DNA from 4 places in the Streptomyces sp. NPDC001843 genome. Region 2 is predicted to be linked to each of the others. Evidence: riboswitches for the same ligand, from Rfam matches in the RefSeq annotation. Region 2 holds a riboswitch; each other region holds the start of a gene.
The links. Region 2 has a riboswitch for cyclic di-AMP ahead of ACFYZQ_RS19230 (M23 family metallopeptidase). Riboswitches for the same ligand answer to the same signal wherever they lie in the genome.
Positions count from the first base shown of each region.

Region 1 (4,484 bases), on a different contig from region 2:
TGCTCGCGGAAGTCGCCGAGCGGAACCGGCTCGCCCCGCTTCGAGGGCACGCCCACGACGAAGCCGACCTCGGCCTCGATGTCGAGGCGGGTCGAGGGCCCGAACACAGGGGCCGGGTCCCCTGGAGCCTTGCGCTGCCCGTATGGCCGTACGACGTCGGTGCCCGACACCACCACGGTGCCGGAGCGGCCGTGGTAACCGATCGGGAGGTGCTTCCAGTTGGGGGTCAGCGGTTCCTCGGCGTCCGGGCGGAAGATGTGGCCCGCGTTCCGGGCATGGTGCTCGGAGGAGTAGAAGTCGACGTAGTCGGCGACCTCGAAGGGCAGGTGGAGGGTCACCGAGGACAGGGAGTGGAACAGCGGTTCGATGGTCTCCCGGTGCGCGGGCACCGTCACCCAGGCGGTCAGGGCCCGCCGTACGTCCGACCACGCCGTGCGTCCGGCGGCCAGCAGCGGGTTGAGGGTGGGGTGCGCGAGCAGGGACGCGTAGGGCGAGCCGAGCGCCCGCGCCGCCGCGCCCGCGTCGAGGACATGGTCGCCGAGCCGTACACCGACGCGCTGTTCGTCCGAGCCGGCCGGGGAGAAGACGCCGTAGGGGAGGTTGTGCGGGCCGAAGGGATCGCCCTCGGGGACGTCGAAGGGGAGCATGGGGTGCTGCCTCGCTCTCATCCGTGCCATCACTGCAGGCCGTGGCATGTGGTCGGGCCACACGTTACGGGTGAGTCTCGAGTCCTGGCAGTGTGCCGGGCAGGGTGGCGGATGTGTCTGATCCACAGGCTTTCCCGCCGCGGCGTCCTGCGGCCCGGTCACGCGCTTCCTACTACGGCACGAGCCGGCGTCGCCTCGTCTGGCGAAGCACCTGGCGGCGGCGCACGGCTGAGGCCGAAAACAGCGGTGAGTTGCCGGGGCGTGGTGTCCGTATTCTCTGATCATGGCCGCACCCCCCGGATATCCGCTCCCCGCCTTCACCCTCGTCGCGACCGATCTCGACGGAACGCTCCTGCGTGGCGACGACACCCTCTCCGACCGTTCCCTGGCCGCCCTCGCGCGGGCCGGGGAGGCGGGTGCCCGGCACCTCGTGGTGACCGGGCGCCCGGCACCGCGGGTGCGGCCGCTGCTCGACGACCTCGGCGGCAGGGGGCTCGCGGTGTGTGCCCAGGGAGCACAGGTGTACGACGCCGGCGCCGACCGCCTGCTGTGGTCGGTCACCCTGGACCGGGAGCTGGCCGAGACCGCGCTCGGCAAGATCGAGGCCGAGGCCGGGGAGGTGTACGCGGCCGTCGACCAGGACGGGGTGGACGGGCTCACGCTCATCGAACCCGGCTATCTGATGCCCCACCCGACGCTGCCCGCCGTACGGGTCCGGCGGCGCGACGACCTGTGGTGCGAGCCGATCAGCAAGGTCCTGCTGCGGCACCACACGCTGACGGACGACGAGTTGGCCGCCACGGCCCGCGAGGCCGTGGGCTCGCTGGCGACGGTCACCATGTCGGGACCGGGAACCGTCGAGCTGCAGCCGTGCGGTGTGACCAAGGCGACCGGGCTGGCGCTGGCCGCCGACCACCTCGGGCTGAGCCCCGACAGGGCGGTCGCCTTCGGGGACATGCCGAACGACATCCCGATGTTCGACTGGGCCGCGCACGGTGTGGCCATGGCCAACGCCCACCCGGAACTGAAGGCGGTGGCCGACGAGCTCACCCTGTCGAACGAGGACGACGGCATCGCCGTCGTCCTCGAAAGACTCTTCCCTTGAGGGAACCGGTCAGCCGGTCAGTACGCGCCGTACACGTTGTCGATCGAGCCGTAGCGGTGGGCGGCGTAGTTGCAGGCGGCCGTGATGTTGGCGATCGGGTCGTAGATGTCCCACGAGGTGCCGGACACGTGGTAGGCGTTGAACGTCGGGGCGATGACCTGCAGCAGGCCCTTGGACGGGGTGCCGGCGGCGGCGTTGGAGTCCCAGAGGTTGATGGCCAGCGGGTTGCCCGAGGACTCGCGCATCACGTTGCGGTAGATGCCGTTGTACGTACCCGGGATGCCGTGCCGCGCCATGACCGCGAGCGAGTCGCGGATCCAGCCGTCCAGGTTGTTCGGGTACGTGACCGTGCTGGGCGCGGGCGTGGGCGTGGCGGCCGAGGCGCTGGTCGCTCCGACCAGCGGGAGGGCGATCACGGCGGCGCCGGTGCCCGCGGCGGCGAGCTTGCGGGCGATGCGGGCGAAGCGGGCAGGGCGGTGCTGAGCGGCAGCAGGCATGGCGAAGTTCCTCTCCGTCGCCTGCGAGGTGAGCTGTCGGGTTCGGGCTGGGAGGTGCCCGGCCGTGCCGCCCGAAGACGGCACGACTTCACCCCGAGCCGTTCCGGGACGACGGGTGTCGCCCGGACCGGCGGCTTACCTGGGTCCCCCGCTCCTGCCGTACGCGAATGAGTTCGTCGATGGGTGTGACGGGCGGCGGCAGGATTCGGCGTCCGCCCGACGGCCGGGAACGTATGCGAGAGCACATGTCCGAAACAAGCGTCGGATTCACACAAAGTCCTAGTTGACCTTGTTGTGTAGCGTATGAGGCACTTGATCCTTTGCTTCTGCCAAGCCTCAACTGGCCATAGGTGAACGGAGAAACGCGGGCTGAGGTGGTGGGCTCCTCCAGTCGGGCGGAGTGACCCAATTCACGAAATGGCAATCGCGGCAAATAGGGCATGAAGGGCGCGGCGTCGGGTAATCGCGGTGGGCGTGGCGGTGGGAGTCGGCTGCTTTAGGCGAGGCACTTCAGTCGTACTTCCGGGTAAGCGGATAAATATCCGTCCTTATCGACCGATCGAAAACATAACGGTCGTGATCCGATAGCGCCCGGCCTGTAACCGTGGGCGCCCTCGGTGATCGAAAGCTGACCGGATACGCTGACTCGAGTGAGGGCAGCGACCTATCGACAAACCGCGTAATCGCCAGCAGACACCAGCAGACAGGAGACCCCTCGTGACCGTCGTCGGGCCATTCGGGCTGAGCGTGCGGGACCAGGCTCTGGAAGCCGATGTCCAGGCCGGATTGGCGGCTGTCGAGGAGGGCCTGCTCGAAGCCACCAAGAGTGAGGTCCCCTTCATCACCGAGGCCGCGCAGCACCTCGTGCGTGCGGGCGGGAAGAGGTTCAGGCCGCTGCTCGTGATGCTCGCGGCGCAGTTCGGGGACCCGTACGCACCCGGGATCGTGCCCTCGGCCGTCGTCGTCGAGCTCACCCACCTGGCGACGCTGTACCACGACGACGTCATGGACGAGGCCGCGGTGCGCCGCGGCGTGGACAGCGCGAACACCCGCTGGGGCAACTCCGTCGCCGTCCTCACCGGCGACTTCCTCTTCGCCCGCGCCTCGCAGATCCTCGCCGACCTCGGCCCCGAGGCCGTACGGGTGCAGGCCCTGGCGTTCGAGCGGCTGGTCACCGGGCAGATCCTGGAGACCGCAGGGCCGCAGGACGGCCGGGACCCGGTCGAGCACTACCTGGACGTGCTGAGCGGCAAGACCGGCTCGCTGGTCGCGGTCTCCTGCCGTTTCGGCGCGATGATGTCCGGGGCCGACGAGACCGTGGTGGACGTCCTCACCCAGTACGGCGAGCGGCTCGGCGTCGCCTTCCAGCTCGCGGACGACGTCCTGGACATCGCGTCCGACTCCCACGAGTCCGGCAAGACCCCGGGCACCGACCTGCGCGAGGGTATCCCGACCCTGCCCGTGCTGCGCCTCAGGGAACGGGCCGCGAGGCTCGGGCTGGCCGAGGACATCGCCCTGTGCCGCCTGCTCGACTCCGACCTGACCGACGACGCCCGGCACGCCGAGGCCCTCGCCGGCCTGCGCACCCACCCGGCACTGGAGCAGGCCCGCCGGGACACCGTGCGCTACGCGGAGGACGCGCGTGCCGCGCTCGCCCCACTGCGCGAGTGCGACGCGAAGGCGGCGCTGATGGAACTGTGCGACGCGGTGGTCCACCGGGCCGGTTAGTGGGCGTCCCGCTCACTTGTGCCCCCGACCCCTACGGGTCAGGTGGAGATCCCGCCTTCCGGTGTCATACCGCAGGCGTACGTCGAGTTGCCTCCCGGGGCTGACGCATCCTCACGGCCGATTTGGTCAGATGGAAACCACGGAAATCACCACTCCTCACCGATTCGGGTGAGAATGGCGGCTCAGGGTGGGACCAAATGTGCGAGGACGGCCGCCGCCGACGACGGAGGTAAGGCACACATGGCACCGTACGAATCCGACGACACCACGGCCGACGACACCACGGCCGGCGACACCACGGCCGGCGACACCACGGTCGACGGACGCCGCAAGGCGGCCCGCTACGTCGTTCCGGTCGCGGTGGTGGGGGTGGCGGCGGCGACCATCGGGCTGGTCCCGGCGCTCGCCGACTCCGGTGACCCCGATCTGCCGAAGATCACCGCTCAGCAGCTCATAGACAAGATCGCCAAGTCGGACGTGCAGCAGCTCTCCGGCACGGTGCGGGTC
Region 1 covers NZ_JBIATQ010000031.1:8,385-12,868, reverse strand. Annotated here, with positions in the region: gene fahA (fumarylacetoacetase) at 1-647, opposite strand, end outside; gene ACFYZQ_RS39620 (HAD family hydrolase) at 931-1,752, shown strand; gene ACFYZQ_RS39615 (transglycosylase SLT domain-containing protein) at 1,770-2,249, opposite strand; cyclic di-AMP (ydaO/yuaA leader) riboswitch at 2,255-2,438, opposite strand; gene ACFYZQ_RS39610 (polyprenyl synthetase family protein) at 2,967-3,977, shown strand; gene ACFYZQ_RS39605 (outer membrane lipoprotein carrier protein LolA) at 4,218-4,484, shown strand, end outside.
Region 1: it holds a riboswitch for cyclic di-AMP, as region 2 does, so the genes downstream of both, ACFYZQ_RS39615 (transglycosylase SLT domain-containing protein) here and ACFYZQ_RS19230 (M23 family metallopeptidase) in region 2, are expected to answer to the same signal.

Region 2 (4,484 bases):
AGGCGACCTCGGCCTCGTCGGAGGGCGCGGAGGCGGGCATGCCGTCGGCGTCGATGCGGTCATAGCGTACGGTGGCGATGAACTCGCCGCCGACCGTGGCCGCGAGTCCCACCCGGTCCACAAAGTCGTGGTGCGTGAAGCGGTGGACGTCCTTGGCGGACAGGCGCGGGTACGGAGCGAAGAAGCGGTAGTACTTCGACTCGTCCGAGACCTGTTCGTAGAAGCTGACCAGCCGGTCGGCGTCATCGACGGTGATGGGCCGGATGCGCGCGGTGCCGCCGTCGCGCAGCACCACGTCCGCCTCCCAGTGGGCGGGGTACTCGTGCCGGTCCTGCCGGTCCGCCGGGGTCTGCATGGGCCCCAGAGTACGGCTCGCGTCCGACAACGGCGCGAGGCAGTCTGTGGAGGACGGCGTCGGATCGAGGCCGCGATCCGACGCCGGCTCCGGACGGGACGAAGCACCGTCCGGGGATGCTTCGTGAATATGGGAAACTGGTCTAGACAACAGAGCGGTCTAGGCAACACCGAGAACTGAAGGGCAGCAACACATGGCTGAGCGCCGCGTCAACGTCGGCTGGGCCGAGGGCCTCCACGCCCGCCCCGCCTCCATCTTCGTCCGAGCCGCCACGGCCGCAGGCGTGCCGGTGACGATCGCCAAGACCGGCGGCACTCCGGTCAACGCGGCCTCCATGCTGGCCGTCCTCGGCCTCGGCGCCCAGGGCGGCGAGGAGATCGTCCTCGCCTCCGACGCCGAGGGTGCGGACGCCGCCCTGGACCGTCTGGCGAAGCTGGTCTCCGAGGGGCTCGAGGAGCTGCCCGAGACCGTCTGAGCCCCGGACCGCACAGAACGGCGGAGCCGCGTCGCCCCTTTCGGGCGGCGCGGCTCCGCCGTTTCTCCGGGAATTCCGGAGCGCACCACGAATTCGGGCAGGGGGAAATACACCTCGCCGAATTACCCTTCTTTGTATACGGCGCCCGTGTTAATGCCGCAGGCTCGACATGTTTACGGCTTGTTGCGAAGTCCTCACACGTTCCGGGCGGTCGGCGGTACCCGGGAAACGCAGCCGGTGGGCGGCCGTCGCCCGCTCGGTGTGCAGCGCCGTGATCGCCCGCGCGCGCTCGCCGTCGCCGCGCGCCACCGCGTCCACGATGGCGCCGTGCTCCGCCCAGGACTCCACCGGGTCGGCGGGTGCCTCCACCGCGTACATCCAGGCGATCTTGTGCCGCAGCTGGGTGAGCACGGAGGTCAGTGCGTGGCTGCCGGACGCCTGGGCGAGCGTCTCGTGGAACCAGCCGCCCAGGGAGCGCAGATCCTCGCTGCTGCCCCTGCGGGCCCGCTCCTGCCCCAGTCTCACCAGGCCGCGCAGCACCTTGAGGTGGGCCTCCGTGCGCCGCTGGGCGGCGCGGGCGGCGCCGAGCGGCTCCATCAGCACGCGCATCTCCAGCAGGTCGGCGGCCTCCTGCTCGGTCGGTTCGGCGACGCACGCGCCCGCGTGCCGCCGGGTCACCACGAAGCCCTCGGCCTCCAGGGTGCGCAGGGCCTCGCGGACGGGGACGCGCGAGACGCCGTAGCGGCGGGCGAGGAGTTCCTCGGTGAGCCGGCCGCCGCGCTCGTAGACACCGGCCACGATGTCGTCCCGGATCGCCGTGCATACCGAGTGCGCCGGAATACGCATACCGACCTCCGCCAATAATCCCCGTGAAACGCCGCCGATTGGCGCCCGTTCCGTGACTCTATTGCAATGGGCGGGAATTTCCGACGGCGGGTCGGAATCCATGGAGTTTTTTTGGACAGCGGAGGCCTGCACGGAGGCGCGGAAACCACGAAAGCCCCGGCTGTGGGGCCGGGGCTTCGGGTGGGGGGTGGAGCTTGGGGGATCTTGGGGGGGCGATCCCGGGTCAGACGTTCACGCCGTGCTTGCGGAGGTAGGCGATGGGGTCGACGTCCGAACCGTAGTCGGGGCCGGTGCGGGCCTCGAAGTGGAGGTGCGGCCCGGTGGTGTTGCCGGTCGAGCCGGACAGACCGATCTGCTGGCCCGGGGTGACCTTCTGGCCGACCGAGACACCGATGGACGACAGATGGCCGTACTGGGTGTACATGCCGTCGGCCATCTTGATCACGATCTCGTTGCCGTACGCCCCGCCCCAGCCGGTGGACACCACGGTGCCGGAGCCGACCGCGTGGACGGCGGTGCCGCTCGCGGCGTGGAAGTCGATACCGGTGTGCGAGCCGGACGACCACAGGGAGCTGCTGGCCTGGTAGCCGGTGGAGACGTACGAGCCGGTGATCGGCGCGACGAACGCGTTCAGCCGCTTGCGCTCGGCCGCACGGGCCGCCCGCGCCTTGGCCTCCTGGGCCGCCTCGCGCGCCTTCTGCGCCTGCTCGGCGGCCTTCTTGCGCGCGGCCTCCTCGGCCGCCTTCCGCTCGGCGGCCTCCTTCTGGGCGTCGGCCTGGGCGTCGATCTGCTGGGGCACCGAGTCGCTGATGGTGATGACCGGGGTGAGGGCGGTCTGCTCGGGTGCGGGCGCGGGCTCGGCGGCGAGCGCCGGAGCGGCGAGGGTGCCGATGGCGCCCGTGGTGGCGAGGGCCGCGACGCCCGCGGCGCGGGCGGTGGTGCGGTGCATCCGGCTGGGACGGCGGTGCTTCCCGGTGGCGCGGGTGAACGCCATGAAGTGGCTGGTCCTTTCCTTCCTTCTCGCCTACCGGGTTAGCTGACGGGTTCGGAGCAGGAAGGTCTCCTACGGGCCCCCTCGCGGTGTGCGCGGGCGTCCGATTCACCCCAAGGGACGGTGGGTCCCCGGCTCCCCTGGCTCGCGCCGTACGGGGACTCGGCGATGACTGTCCGGTGCCGCGGATGCGGCGCGATGCCTGACGAACAGCCCGGATGACGCTAAGCGGCGCACCTTTCAATCCTCAAACGCAACACGGTTTTTGTAGCGCATCCCACAGGGCAGACAGGCAACCTCTGCCCCAATTCGGACATCCTGCAGAGACTTCGGAAACACCGCGGGACCCTGGCGATCCATCGGTCACCAGGGCCCCACGCGCGCGTGCCGCTGTCGCACGGCTGCCGGGCTTGCCGGCCTTGCCGGTTACTCGGCGGCCACGACGGAGACCTCGCCGACGCCGAGCGCCTCGACCGGCTCCTTGATCTGTGCCGCGTCTCCGACCAGGACCGTCACCAGCCGGTCCACCGGGAAGGCGTTGACGACCGCCGCGGTGGCCTCCACCGTGCCGGTCGCGGCGAGCTGCCGGTACAGCGTCGCCTGGAAGTCGTCGGGCAGGTGCTGCTCGACCTGGTCGGCCAGCGTGCTCGCCACGGCGGCCGCCGTCTCGTACTTCAGCGGCGCCACCCCGACGAGGTTCTGCACGGCCACGTCGCGCTCCGCGTCGGTGAGCCCCTCCGCGGCGAGCGTGCGCAGCACCGTCCACAGGTCCTGCAGCGCGGGACCGGTGTTCGGGGTGTCCACCGAGCCGCTGATGGCGAGCATCGAGGCGCCCTCGCCCTCGGGGCCGGACCTCAGGACCTGGCCGAACGCGCGCACGCCGTAGGTGTAGCCCTTCTCCTCGCGCAGCACACGGTCCAGGCGGGAGGTGAGGGTGCCGCCGAGGCAGTAGGTGCCGAGCACCTGGGCGGGCCACACCCGGTCGTGCCGGTCGGGGCCGACACGGCCGATGAGCAGCTGGGTCTGGACGGCGCCCGGACGGTCGACGATGACGACGCGTCCGGTGTCGTCGGCGGTCACCGGCGGCACCGGGCGGGGCTGGGCCAAGGAGCCCTGCCAGACGCCCAGGGTCTCGCCGAGCAGCGCGTCCAGATCGATGCCGGTCAGGTCACCGACCACCACGGCGGTGGCGGTGGCGGGCCGCACGTGCCGGTCGTAGAAGGCGCGGACGGCCGCCGAGTCGATCTTGGCGACGGTGTCCTCGGTGCCCTGGCGCGGCCGGGACATGCGCGAGGTCGCCGGGAAGAGCTGCCGCGACAGCTCCTTGGCGGCGCGGCGGGAGGGGTTGGCCAGCTCGTGCGGGATCTCGTCGAGGCGGTTGCGCACCAGCCGCTCGACCTCGCCGTCGGCGAACGCGGGCGCCCTGAGCGCGTCGGCCAGCAGCCCGAGCCCCTTGGCCAGGCGGGAGGCCGGGACCTCCAGGCTGAGGCGGACGCCGGGGTGGTCGGCGTGCGCGTCGAGCGTGGCGCCCGCCCGCTCGAGCTCGGCGGCGAACTCCTCGGCCGAGTGCTTGTCGGTGCCCTCGGAGAAGGCCCGGGCCATGATCGTGGCGACGCCGTCCAGGCCGGCCGGCTCGGCGTCCAGGGGCGCGTCCAGGAGCACCTCGACGGCGACGACCTGCTGGCCGGGGCGGTGGCAGCGCAGGACGGTCAGGCCGTTGTCGAGCGCGCCGCGCTCGGGGGCCGGGAACGCCCACGGCCTGGCCTCGCCCGCCTGGGGCTGCGGGTGGAACTCCATAGCGGCGAGCTCGCTCACTT
Region 2 covers NZ_JBIATQ010000007.1:119,169-123,652, reverse strand. Annotated here, with positions in the region: gene ACFYZQ_RS19245 (GNAT family N-acetyltransferase) at 1-355, opposite strand, end outside; gene ACFYZQ_RS19240 (HPr family phosphocarrier protein) at 549-830, shown strand; gene ACFYZQ_RS19235 (GntR family transcriptional regulator) at 981-1,676, opposite strand; gene ACFYZQ_RS19230 (M23 family metallopeptidase) at 1,900-2,670, opposite strand; cyclic di-AMP (ydaO/yuaA leader) riboswitch at 2,684-2,845, opposite strand; gene ACFYZQ_RS19225 (M16 family metallopeptidase) at 3,094-4,482, opposite strand; gene ACFYZQ_RS19220 (M16 family metallopeptidase) at 4,479-4,484, opposite strand, start outside.

Region 3 (4,484 bases), on a different contig from region 2:
AGCCACGCGGCGACCGAGATCCACACCAGCACCACGCCCGGGCCCCGCAGCCAGGGGATGCCCACGGTGGCGCCGACGGACAGCGTGGCGGCCGCCGTCATCCCCATCGGGAACACCGTCGACCAGCGGCGCACGTCGTAGCCCGGCCGAGGGCGGGCCGCCTCCGCGAACAGCAGGACGGCGTAACAGGCCAGATCCAGTACGAGCAGCGCGACGGTCACGGTGCGCAGGACGTCCCGGTCGTCGTCGCTCCACAGATACAGGTGCGGACTGTCGGCGGCGATCAGCCGCGCCCCGGCCAGCGCCGAGATGGCGAGCGCGCCGCCCGCGATCCATTGGTCCCCGGCGCCCTCGACGACCTGCCGCGGATCGAACCGGGCCAGGGCCAGCGCGTAGAACAGCAGTCCCAGCCAGAAGAGCACCAGCGCCGTGTGCGCGAGCCACGCCGTCGACGTCGCGTCGGCCAGCACGGCCGCGGACACGGCGAGCGCCTGTGTGGCCACGCAGCCCATGAACGCCGTCCCCGGCATGCGCCGCCCCCAGTGCCGTACGACGGGGGCGAGCAGTACGGGCCAGAGCACGGCCGCCAGCGCGAGCAGCGCCTCGGCCAGGACCTGTCGGCCGAGCAGCGAGAACCGGGTCCCCAGTACCGCGGTGCCGGCGACGGCGGTGAGCGCACCCGGCGTCTCCGCCTCCGCCGCCCACCGCTCCCGTTCGAACACCAGTCGGGCGGCGAAGGCCGCCGCGAATCCCAGCCAGGCGGCACACGCCACCCCGAGGGCGATCCGTGACAGCACCGCGTGGCCCGCGAGCAGCAACCCCACCGACACGATCCCCGTCGCCATCACGGCGGCACCACCCGCCGGTGAACGCCGGGCCCACCAGACGTGCAGGGGTGAGGAGGAGCCGGGCATGGGCCGATGCTAGGGGCCCGGTGGCTCAGGCCGGTCGCACCACGCTGTGGATGATCGATTCGCCGTCGTAGTAGATCGACTCCTCGCGGACGTATGCGCCGGGCTTGGGGGCGTGGATCATCATGCCGTTGCCGATGTAGATGCCGACGTGGCTGATGTCGTCGTAGAAGAAGATCAGATCACCGGGCTGGGAGTCGGCGAGCGAGACCGTCGTGCCGGCGTCGACCTGGTCGTAGGTGGTGCGCGGCAGACTGACGCCGGCGGCCCTCCAGGTGGCCTGGGTCAGGCCGGAGCAGTCGTAGGAGCCCGGACCGGTGGCGCCCCAGACGTACGGCTTGCCTATCTGCGCACGGGCGAACTCGATCGCCTTCGCGGCCTTGGTGGCGTACGAGGACGACGAGCCCGTGGACGTCGAAGGGGGGGTGGAAGGGGCCGTGGAGGGAGGCGTCGAGGGGGACGCGGTGGCGCCGGTGTCCTGCTCGGCCGCACGTTCGGCCGCCTGCTGCTTCGCGAGCTCCGCCGCCTTGCGCGCGGCCTCCTCCCGCTTCTGCTTCTCGATCGCCGCCAGCCGGGCCTTCTCCTGGGCCGTCAGCGTGGACAGCAGCTCGCGCGCGGTGGCGAGCTTCTTCTGGACGGTGGCCTTGGCGGTGTGCAGCTCGTTCTGCGACTCGGTCAGCGTCTCGAGGCTCGCCGTGGCCTCCTGTCGCTTCCTCGTCGTCGCGGACTGCTCGGTGACGTAGTCGTCGACCGCGCCCTTCTCCCGGGAGGTCAGCCGGTTCATCAGCTGGGTCTGGTCGAAGTAGTCCTGCGGGGTGTCCGCGAGCAGGAAGGTGGCGGTGTCGGGGGCGGCGGCCCCGGTCCGGTACTGGGCCGCGGCGAACGAGCCCAGCTTCTCACGTGCCTTGTTGAGCTTCTCCGTGCGCTTGGCGACCTCGTCGAGGAGGGTGTCGACCCGTCTGCGCTGCTTGCCGGTGTTCTCCTTGGCCGCGTTGTACTTGTCGGTCGCCGACTCCGCCTGGCGGTAGAGGGAGTCGACCTTCTTCTCGACCTCCTCCAGGCTCGGCCTGCCGTCGGCGGCTGGGGCGGCGGGGGCGGCGTCGGCCGGCTGGGAGAGCAGGGCCACGGAGGTGAGAGCGGCGGTGGCGAGGGCGGGCTTGCGGATTCCCGCGACTCCCGTACCCGAGGAACGCTTGCGGTGCGACGCCAACGGAGGCGACTCCTTCCAGTGTTCCGCCTACCGGGTTAGCTGTCGGGTTCGGGCGGGTGGTTCGGAAGGGTTGCCCTACGGTCCTCGTCCTTGCGGGAGAACGGACCGATTCACCCCAGGTCTCGGTGTGGGTCCCCGGCTCCGGCTGGCGTGGGGGCGCGCGCCGGACTCGACGGAGGCCGCGCGGCCCGGCGACGTTCGCCGGTGGGGGTCGTGCGGCCTGCCAGGCACGGTAGCCAACTCGTGTGGCTCATGTGAAGGTTGATGCACGTTATGCCCGATAGATCTTATGATTTACGTAAGGGTTTCCGTCCGCGTGACGGTGTCGCTCCGGACCGTGAGTGAAGGGCGGACCGGTCATCTTTCCGGGGCGGCGGCCGGTTGTCGGTGGCGCGCCCTAGACTCGGAGAGCGATGAGCAGCCTCTTTGACGACAGCTTCCTGGCGGACCTCCAGGCCCCTCGCGGGCACGCGGAGGAGCCCCCGCCGCCGCCCGAGGACGATCACGCTCCGGAACCGGTTCCGGACGATCTGTTCGGCGGGAAGTTCGACGTGCCGCCGGACCGATGGGGGTCCCCCCGCTCGAGCGAAGCCGAGAGTGGGGGAGAGTACTACCGGAACGGCGCCCCCCGCCCGGCCGTCGACGCGGCCGCGCTCCTGGAGGGGCTGAACGAGAACCAGCGCGCCGCCGTCGTCCACTCCGGCTCCCCACTGCTCATCGTGGCCGGCGCCGGGTCCGGCAAGACCCGTGTGCTCACCCACCGCATCGCCCACCTGCTCGGCGAGCGGGGCGTCCACCCCGGTCAGATCCTGGCGATCACCTTCACCAACAAGGCCGCCGGCGAGATGAAGGAGCGCGTCGAGCAGCTCGTCGGCCCGCGCGCGAACGCGATGTGGGTGATGACCTTCCACAGCGCGTGCGTGCGCATCCTGCGCCGGGAGAGCAAGAAGCTCGGCTTCACTTCGTCGTTCTCGATCTACGACGCCGCCGACTCCAAACGCCTGATGGCCCTGGTCTGCCGCGACCTGGACCTCGACCCGAAGCGCTTCCCGCCGAAGTCCTTCAGCGCCAAGATCTCCAACCTGAAGAACGAGCTGATCGACGAGGAGGACTTCGCCGCCCAGGCGGCCGACGGCTTCGAGAAGACCCTCGCCCAGGCCTACGCCCTCTACCAGTCGCGGCTGCGCGAGGCCAACGCCCTCGACTTCGACGACCTGATCATGACGACGGTCAACCTGCTCCGCGCCTTCCCGGACGTCGCCGAGCACTACCGCCGCCGCTTCCGCCACGTCCTCGTCGACGAGTACCAGGACACCAACCACGCCCAGTACGCCCTCGTGCGCGAGCTCGTCGGCACCGCCGAGCACCCGGTGGACGTGCCGCCCGGCCCGGACGACCTCCAGCCCGCCGAGCTGTGCGTGGTGGGTGACGCCGACCAGTCGATCTACGCCTTCCGCGGCGCGACGATCCGCAACATCCTCCAGTTCGAGGAGGACTACCCGGACGCGACGACGATCCTGCTGGAGCAGAACTACCGCTCCACCCAGACGATCCTCTCCGCGGCCAACGCGGTCATCGAGCGCAACGAGTCCCGCCGCCCCAAGAACCTGTGGACCAACGCCGGCACGGGCGCCCGCATCACGGGGTACGTGGCCGACACCGAGCACGACGAGGCGCAGTTCGTCGCCGAAGAGATAGACCGCCTCACGGACGCCGGCGAGGCCAAGGCGGGGGACGTCGCCGTCTTCTACCGCACCAACGCCCAGTCCCGTGTCTTCGAAGAGGTCTTCATCCGCGTCGGCCTGCCCTACAAGGTCGTCGGCGGTGTCCGCTTCTACGAGCGCAAGGAGGTCCGGGACGTCCTGGCCTACCTGCGGGTCCTCGCCAACCCGGAGGACTCGGTGCCGCTGCGTCGCATCCTCAACGTGCCCAAGCGCGGCATCGGCGAGCGCGCGGAGGCGATGATCGACGCCCTCTCCCAGCGGGAGAAGATCAGCTTTCCGCAGGCGCTGAAGCGGGTCGACGAGGCGTACGGCATGGCGGCGCGGTCGACGAACGCGGTGAAGCGGTTCAACGTGCTGATGGAGGAACTCCGTACGATCGTCGAGTCCGGCGCGGGCCCGGCGACCGTCCTGGAAGCCGTCCTCGAACGCACCGGGTACCTGGCCGAGTTGCAGGCCTCCACCGACCCGCAGGACGAGACCCGCATCGAGAACCTCCAGGAACTCGCGGCCGTGGCGCTCGAATTCGAGCAGGAGCGCGGCGAGGGCGAGTCGGTGGGCCTGTCCGACTTCCTGGAGCAGGTCGCCCTGGTCGCCGACTCCGACCAGATCCCGGACGAGGAGGACGGTGACGGCGTCATC
Region 3 covers NZ_JBIATQ010000008.1:229,101-233,584, reverse strand. Annotated here, with positions in the region: gene ACFYZQ_RS21685 (tellurite resistance/C4-dicarboxylate transporter family protein) at 1-914, opposite strand, end outside; gene ACFYZQ_RS21680 (NlpC/P60 family protein) at 940-2,121, opposite strand; cyclic di-AMP (ydaO/yuaA leader) riboswitch at 2,129-2,282, opposite strand; gene pcrA (DNA helicase PcrA) at 2,535-4,484, shown strand, end outside.
Region 3: it holds a riboswitch for cyclic di-AMP, as region 2 does, so the genes downstream of both, ACFYZQ_RS21680 (NlpC/P60 family protein) here and ACFYZQ_RS19230 (M23 family metallopeptidase) in region 2, are expected to answer to the same signal.

Region 4 (4,484 bases), on a different contig from region 2:
CATCATAACGTCACGTACGTCCTGTACATTTTTTACAGATAGCGCCGCCCGAGGAGGGGAACGCCATGACCCGACCGTCCGCCCGTCACGTCCTGCCCGAGTTCACCGAGCGAACCGGAGGCGGCTACCGCACCGTCGATCCGTACTCCAAGCTGCTGCAGGAGCGGATCGTGCTCCTCGGGACACCGATCGACGAGGTCTCGGCCAACGACGTCATGGCGCAGTTCATGTATCTGGAGTACGACGCGCCCGACCGGGACATCTCGCTGTACATCAACTCCCCGGGCGGCTCGTTCAGCGCGATGACGGCGATCTACGACACCATGCGGTACGTCGGCTGCGACGTGGAGACGATCTGCCTGGGACAGGCGGGCTCGTCAGCCGCGGTGCTGCTCGCCGCGGGCACACCGGGCAAACGGTTCGCGCTGCCGGGCGCGCGGGTGGTGCTCCAGCAGCCGTCGCTGCCCGAGCCGACGCGGGGTCAGCCGAGCGATCTCGCCATCCAGGCGGACGAACTGGTCCGGATGCGCGGCCTGCTGGAGGACATGCTCGTTCGCCACACCGGCCGCGATCCTGAGCGGGTCGACGCCGACCTCGAACGGGACCTGGTGCTGGACGCCCGGGGCGCTCTGGAGTACGGGCTGGTGGACGGGGTCGTCCCCAGCCGCAAGTCCTCGCGCACCGTCACCCCGGACGCGGGGTGAGCCGCCGATGCTGCCACCGGAACTTCCGCCGTTGCCGGCCCTGACCCGGGCCGAGGGCGAGTTGATCGACCGTTACCTGGAGGCTGCCGACCTGCTGGGCCGGGTCAATCCGGCGCGGCACGGCCACACCTACAGCGGACTGCGGGCCGCCCAGGCGCTGGTGCGCAAGGCGGTGGAACTGCGCGACGCGCTGGCGCTGATGCACAGCCGTGGCGAGACGGAGCTGCACGAGGCCACCCTGGCGCGGGCGCTGAGGGTGCTGGACGGCGAGCGCCGCACCGCGCGCGTCACCGTGCCCCCGGACGGCACCGGTTGAGAGCTTGCGCGCTCGCGACTGAGTCGAAACGGCCCAAAGGACGTACCCACGTTCGGACTAGCAGCGCATCCTTTTCCAGGGCCCTCGAAGTTGCGCGAACCGCCCGGCCGAAGAGCGCCGGGAGGAGCTTCGACCCTGGTCGGAGGGTGCGCCGCTGTCCCGGCAGGGACTCGAACACGAGCCCGTCCACCCGAACGGCTGAGTGGTGAGTAACACCACAAATACTCGGTTCCGTTGGGTTTTTCGGACAGGTGTGGGCGAAGATCCCTGACTGACGACAAGACCCCGCCAAAGCGGCGGGGCGATCCGGGCGGACGCCGAGTCCTGCCGCCGCCCGGATGACCGGTCGACAGGAGTGGATCGGCAGGAGTGGAGGACCCAGGCAAGACGGGTCGCCGGAACGGACAGCCGTCCGTCTCCGAGCAGCCCTTGGGGTGAAGCCGCGGCAACGCGGCCGGGCAACTTCGCCAGCCCGAATCCGACAGGTCATCCTTCACAGGCGGCTGACGAAGGGTTGCGCATGACTGCGCTCAATCGTGTCCCGTCGCTCATGGCCCGGGCCGGCACGGCCTCGGCATTCGCCATCGCCGCCGTCGGCGGCTCGATAGTCGTTCCCGGTGTCGCCACCGACGCCGCTGCCACGACTCCGGCGACGAAGGCGCTCCAGGTCGCGGCGTCCAAGAAGGGCGCACCGTACAAGTGGGGGGCCACCGGTCCCGGCAGGTTCGACTGCTCCGGCCTCACGTTGTACTCGTTCAAGAAGGCGGGCAAGAAGCTGCCGCGGACGGCAGCCCAGCAGTACAACAAGACCCACCACATCTCCGCCAGCCACCGCAAGGCCGGAGACCTGGTCTTCTTCCATTCGGGCTCGAACGTCTACCACGTCGGCATCTACGCCGGGAAGGGGAAGATCTGGCACGCCCCGAAGACCGGGGATGTCGTGAAGCTGCAGAAGATCTGGACGAAGAGCGTCTGGTACGGCCGGGTGAGCTGACCCGCGGTCACGCGCCGCACGGTCCCGGGCACAGGGCCACACCCGGAACCGTGCGGACCCCTACGGCCCCGTACGGACCCGTACGGACCCGTACGGACCCGTACGGGACCCCCTAGGGCTCCTGCTGCCCCCCTGCCGTGACCGGCCTCGCCGGGACCGCCCACGGCAGTTCGACGAAGACCGTCTTGCCTCCCTCGCGGGTGGGCCGCACCCTGAGCCTGCCGCCGCACTCGGCGGTCAGCCAGCGGATGATGACCATGCCGCGGCCGTTGTCCTGCTGCACGGCGGCGGGCAGCCGCTTCGGGAAGCGGGGGTGGCTGTCGGTGACACCGACGCGCAGCTGCTCGTCACGGTCGAGCGCGAGGGCCACCGTGAAGGTGGGCGACTGCCCGAAGGTGTGCTGTACGGCGTTGGTGGCGAGCTCGGAGACGATGAGCCGGACGGTGTCGCAGACGCCGGTGTCCGGCTGAAGCCCCCATTCCGCCAGGATGCCCACCACATAGCTGCGGGCAGCGGAAACCGAGGCTGGATCGCTCGGCAGAGTGATGGATGCTTCCAGATGGTCCGCCATGGCGACGTCGTCCCTTTCCCACGGGACCGCAGTCCGACACGGAGCGGATGGGTTCGAGTACGGTCCCGCACTGGTGCTTCGTCGCCAGACTGCCATCAGCGCGCCGGTCACGGGTGAGAACCACCAAGATATGCATATATCTGTCGCTCAAAGCGGTGAACTCTACGACGGCAGACCGTATTCGGGCGGCGCGCACGGAGTAATGGCGAGTAAGGAGTGGCCCATGCAGAACGGTCCCGCGGTGCGCCGCCGGAAGCTGGGCGCCGAACTGCGCGAGCTGCGCACCGGCGCGGGCCTCACCAGCGGTGAGGCCGCCCGTCTCGTGGGCTGGCACCAGTCGAAGGTGAGCCGGATCGAGACCGGCGCCAGCGGGGTGAAATCGGCCGATGTCCGGTTACTCCTGGACGCCTACGGCGTGACCGACCGTCAACAGCGCGAGCTGCTGCTGGTGCTGGCCGGGTCGGACGACGTCGGCGGCCGGCACCACTGGTGGCACGCCTACCGCGGTGTGCTGCCGCCCGCCTACCGTGACTTCATCAGCCTGGAGTCGCAGGCGAGCGAGATGCGCACCCTGGAGACATCGGTGGTCCCGGGACTGCTGCAGACGCCGGAGTACGCCCGCGCGGTCACCGGGGCGGCCGTCGGAAGAGGCCACGACGGTCCCGACGGCACCGGCGGCACCGACGGTCCCGGTGCCTCCGGTGACGCCGAGGAGCGGCTGGACGCTCTGGTGAAGGTGCGGCTGGCCAGGCAGGACGTGCTGCGGTCGGATCCGCCGCTGGTGCTGAGCGCCGTTCTGGACGAGGCGGTGCTGCGGCGGGAGGTCGGCGGGCCGGAGGTGATGGCGCGGCAGCTTCAGCGGCTCCTGGAGGCGGCGCGTCTGCCGCAAGTGCGCCTCCAGGTGCTGCCCTTCTCCGCCGGGGCGCATATCGGTATCACCGGCCCTTTCGTTATCTTCTCATTTCCGAGCACATCTGATCTGGACGTGGTTGTTCTCGACCATTTGACGAGTAGCCTCTACCTCGAGCGGAAAGAAGACCTCCGGGCCTACTCGGAGGCCTTCAACACCCTTCAGATCCATGCCCTTTCACCCGAGGACTCGCTGGATTACATCGCCGGGATAGGCGGCGCGTAAGGAGGCACCATGTCTGCACTGCCTCGGAACGTACCTTCCAGTACCGATCTGCACGGTGTGCGGTGGCTGCGCAGCAGCTACAGCACCGGAGCGAACAACTGCGTGGAGACGGCCCGCCCGCACTCCGGTCCCCGGGCCGGACTGCTCGCCGTGCGCGACTCCAAGGACCCGGCCGGACCCGCCCTGCTCTTCTCCCCCGGGAGCTGGGCGGAGTTCGTCGCCGCGCTCCGGTGACCTGCTGACCGCTTCCGGTCAGTTTCCGTCCAGGCGATGCACGGCCGTGTCACGCCGACTCATGGCCGCGTCTCGCCGATCACTCGTACAGCGCGTTCGATCTCGGCCCCGGAGAGGTCCGCCCGTGCGGTCAGCCTGAGCCGTGAGATGCCGTCGGGCACGGAAGGAGGACGGAAGCAGCCCACGGCCAGGCCCGCCGCCCGGCATGCGGCCGCCCAGCGCACCGCGTTCTCCGGGGACGGGGCACGCACGGAAACGACCGCGGCGTCCGGACGCACCGCTTCCAGCCCCGCGGCGGTCAGGCGTGCGTGCAGTTCGGCGGCCACCGCACGGGAGCGCGCCGCCCGTTCCGGCTCGCGGCGCAGCAGCCTGAGGGCGGCGAGGGCCGCTCCGGCCGCCGCGGGTGCGAGGCCCGTGTCGAAGATGAAGCTGCGGGCCGCGTTGACCAGGTGGTCGATCACCCGTGCCGGTCCCAGCACCGCACCGCCCTGACTGCCCAGCGACTTCGACAGGGTGACGGTGACGACGAC
Region 4 covers NZ_JBIATQ010000004.1:131,258-135,741, reverse strand. Annotated here, with positions in the region: gene ACFYZQ_RS12035 (ATP-dependent Clp protease proteolytic subunit) at 66-704, shown strand; gene ACFYZQ_RS12030 (hypothetical protein) at 712-1,020, shown strand; cyclic di-AMP (ydaO/yuaA leader) riboswitch at 1,326-1,537, shown strand; gene ACFYZQ_RS12025 (C40 family peptidase) at 1,541-2,014, shown strand; gene ACFYZQ_RS12020 (ATP-binding protein) at 2,127-2,585, opposite strand; gene ACFYZQ_RS12015 (helix-turn-helix domain-containing protein) at 2,809-3,720, shown strand; gene ACFYZQ_RS12010 (DUF397 domain-containing protein) at 3,730-3,954, shown strand; gene ACFYZQ_RS12005 (8-amino-7-oxononanoate synthase) at 4,014-4,484, opposite strand, start outside.
Region 4: it holds a riboswitch for cyclic di-AMP, as region 2 does, so the genes downstream of both, ACFYZQ_RS12025 (C40 family peptidase) here and ACFYZQ_RS19230 (M23 family metallopeptidase) in region 2, are expected to answer to the same signal.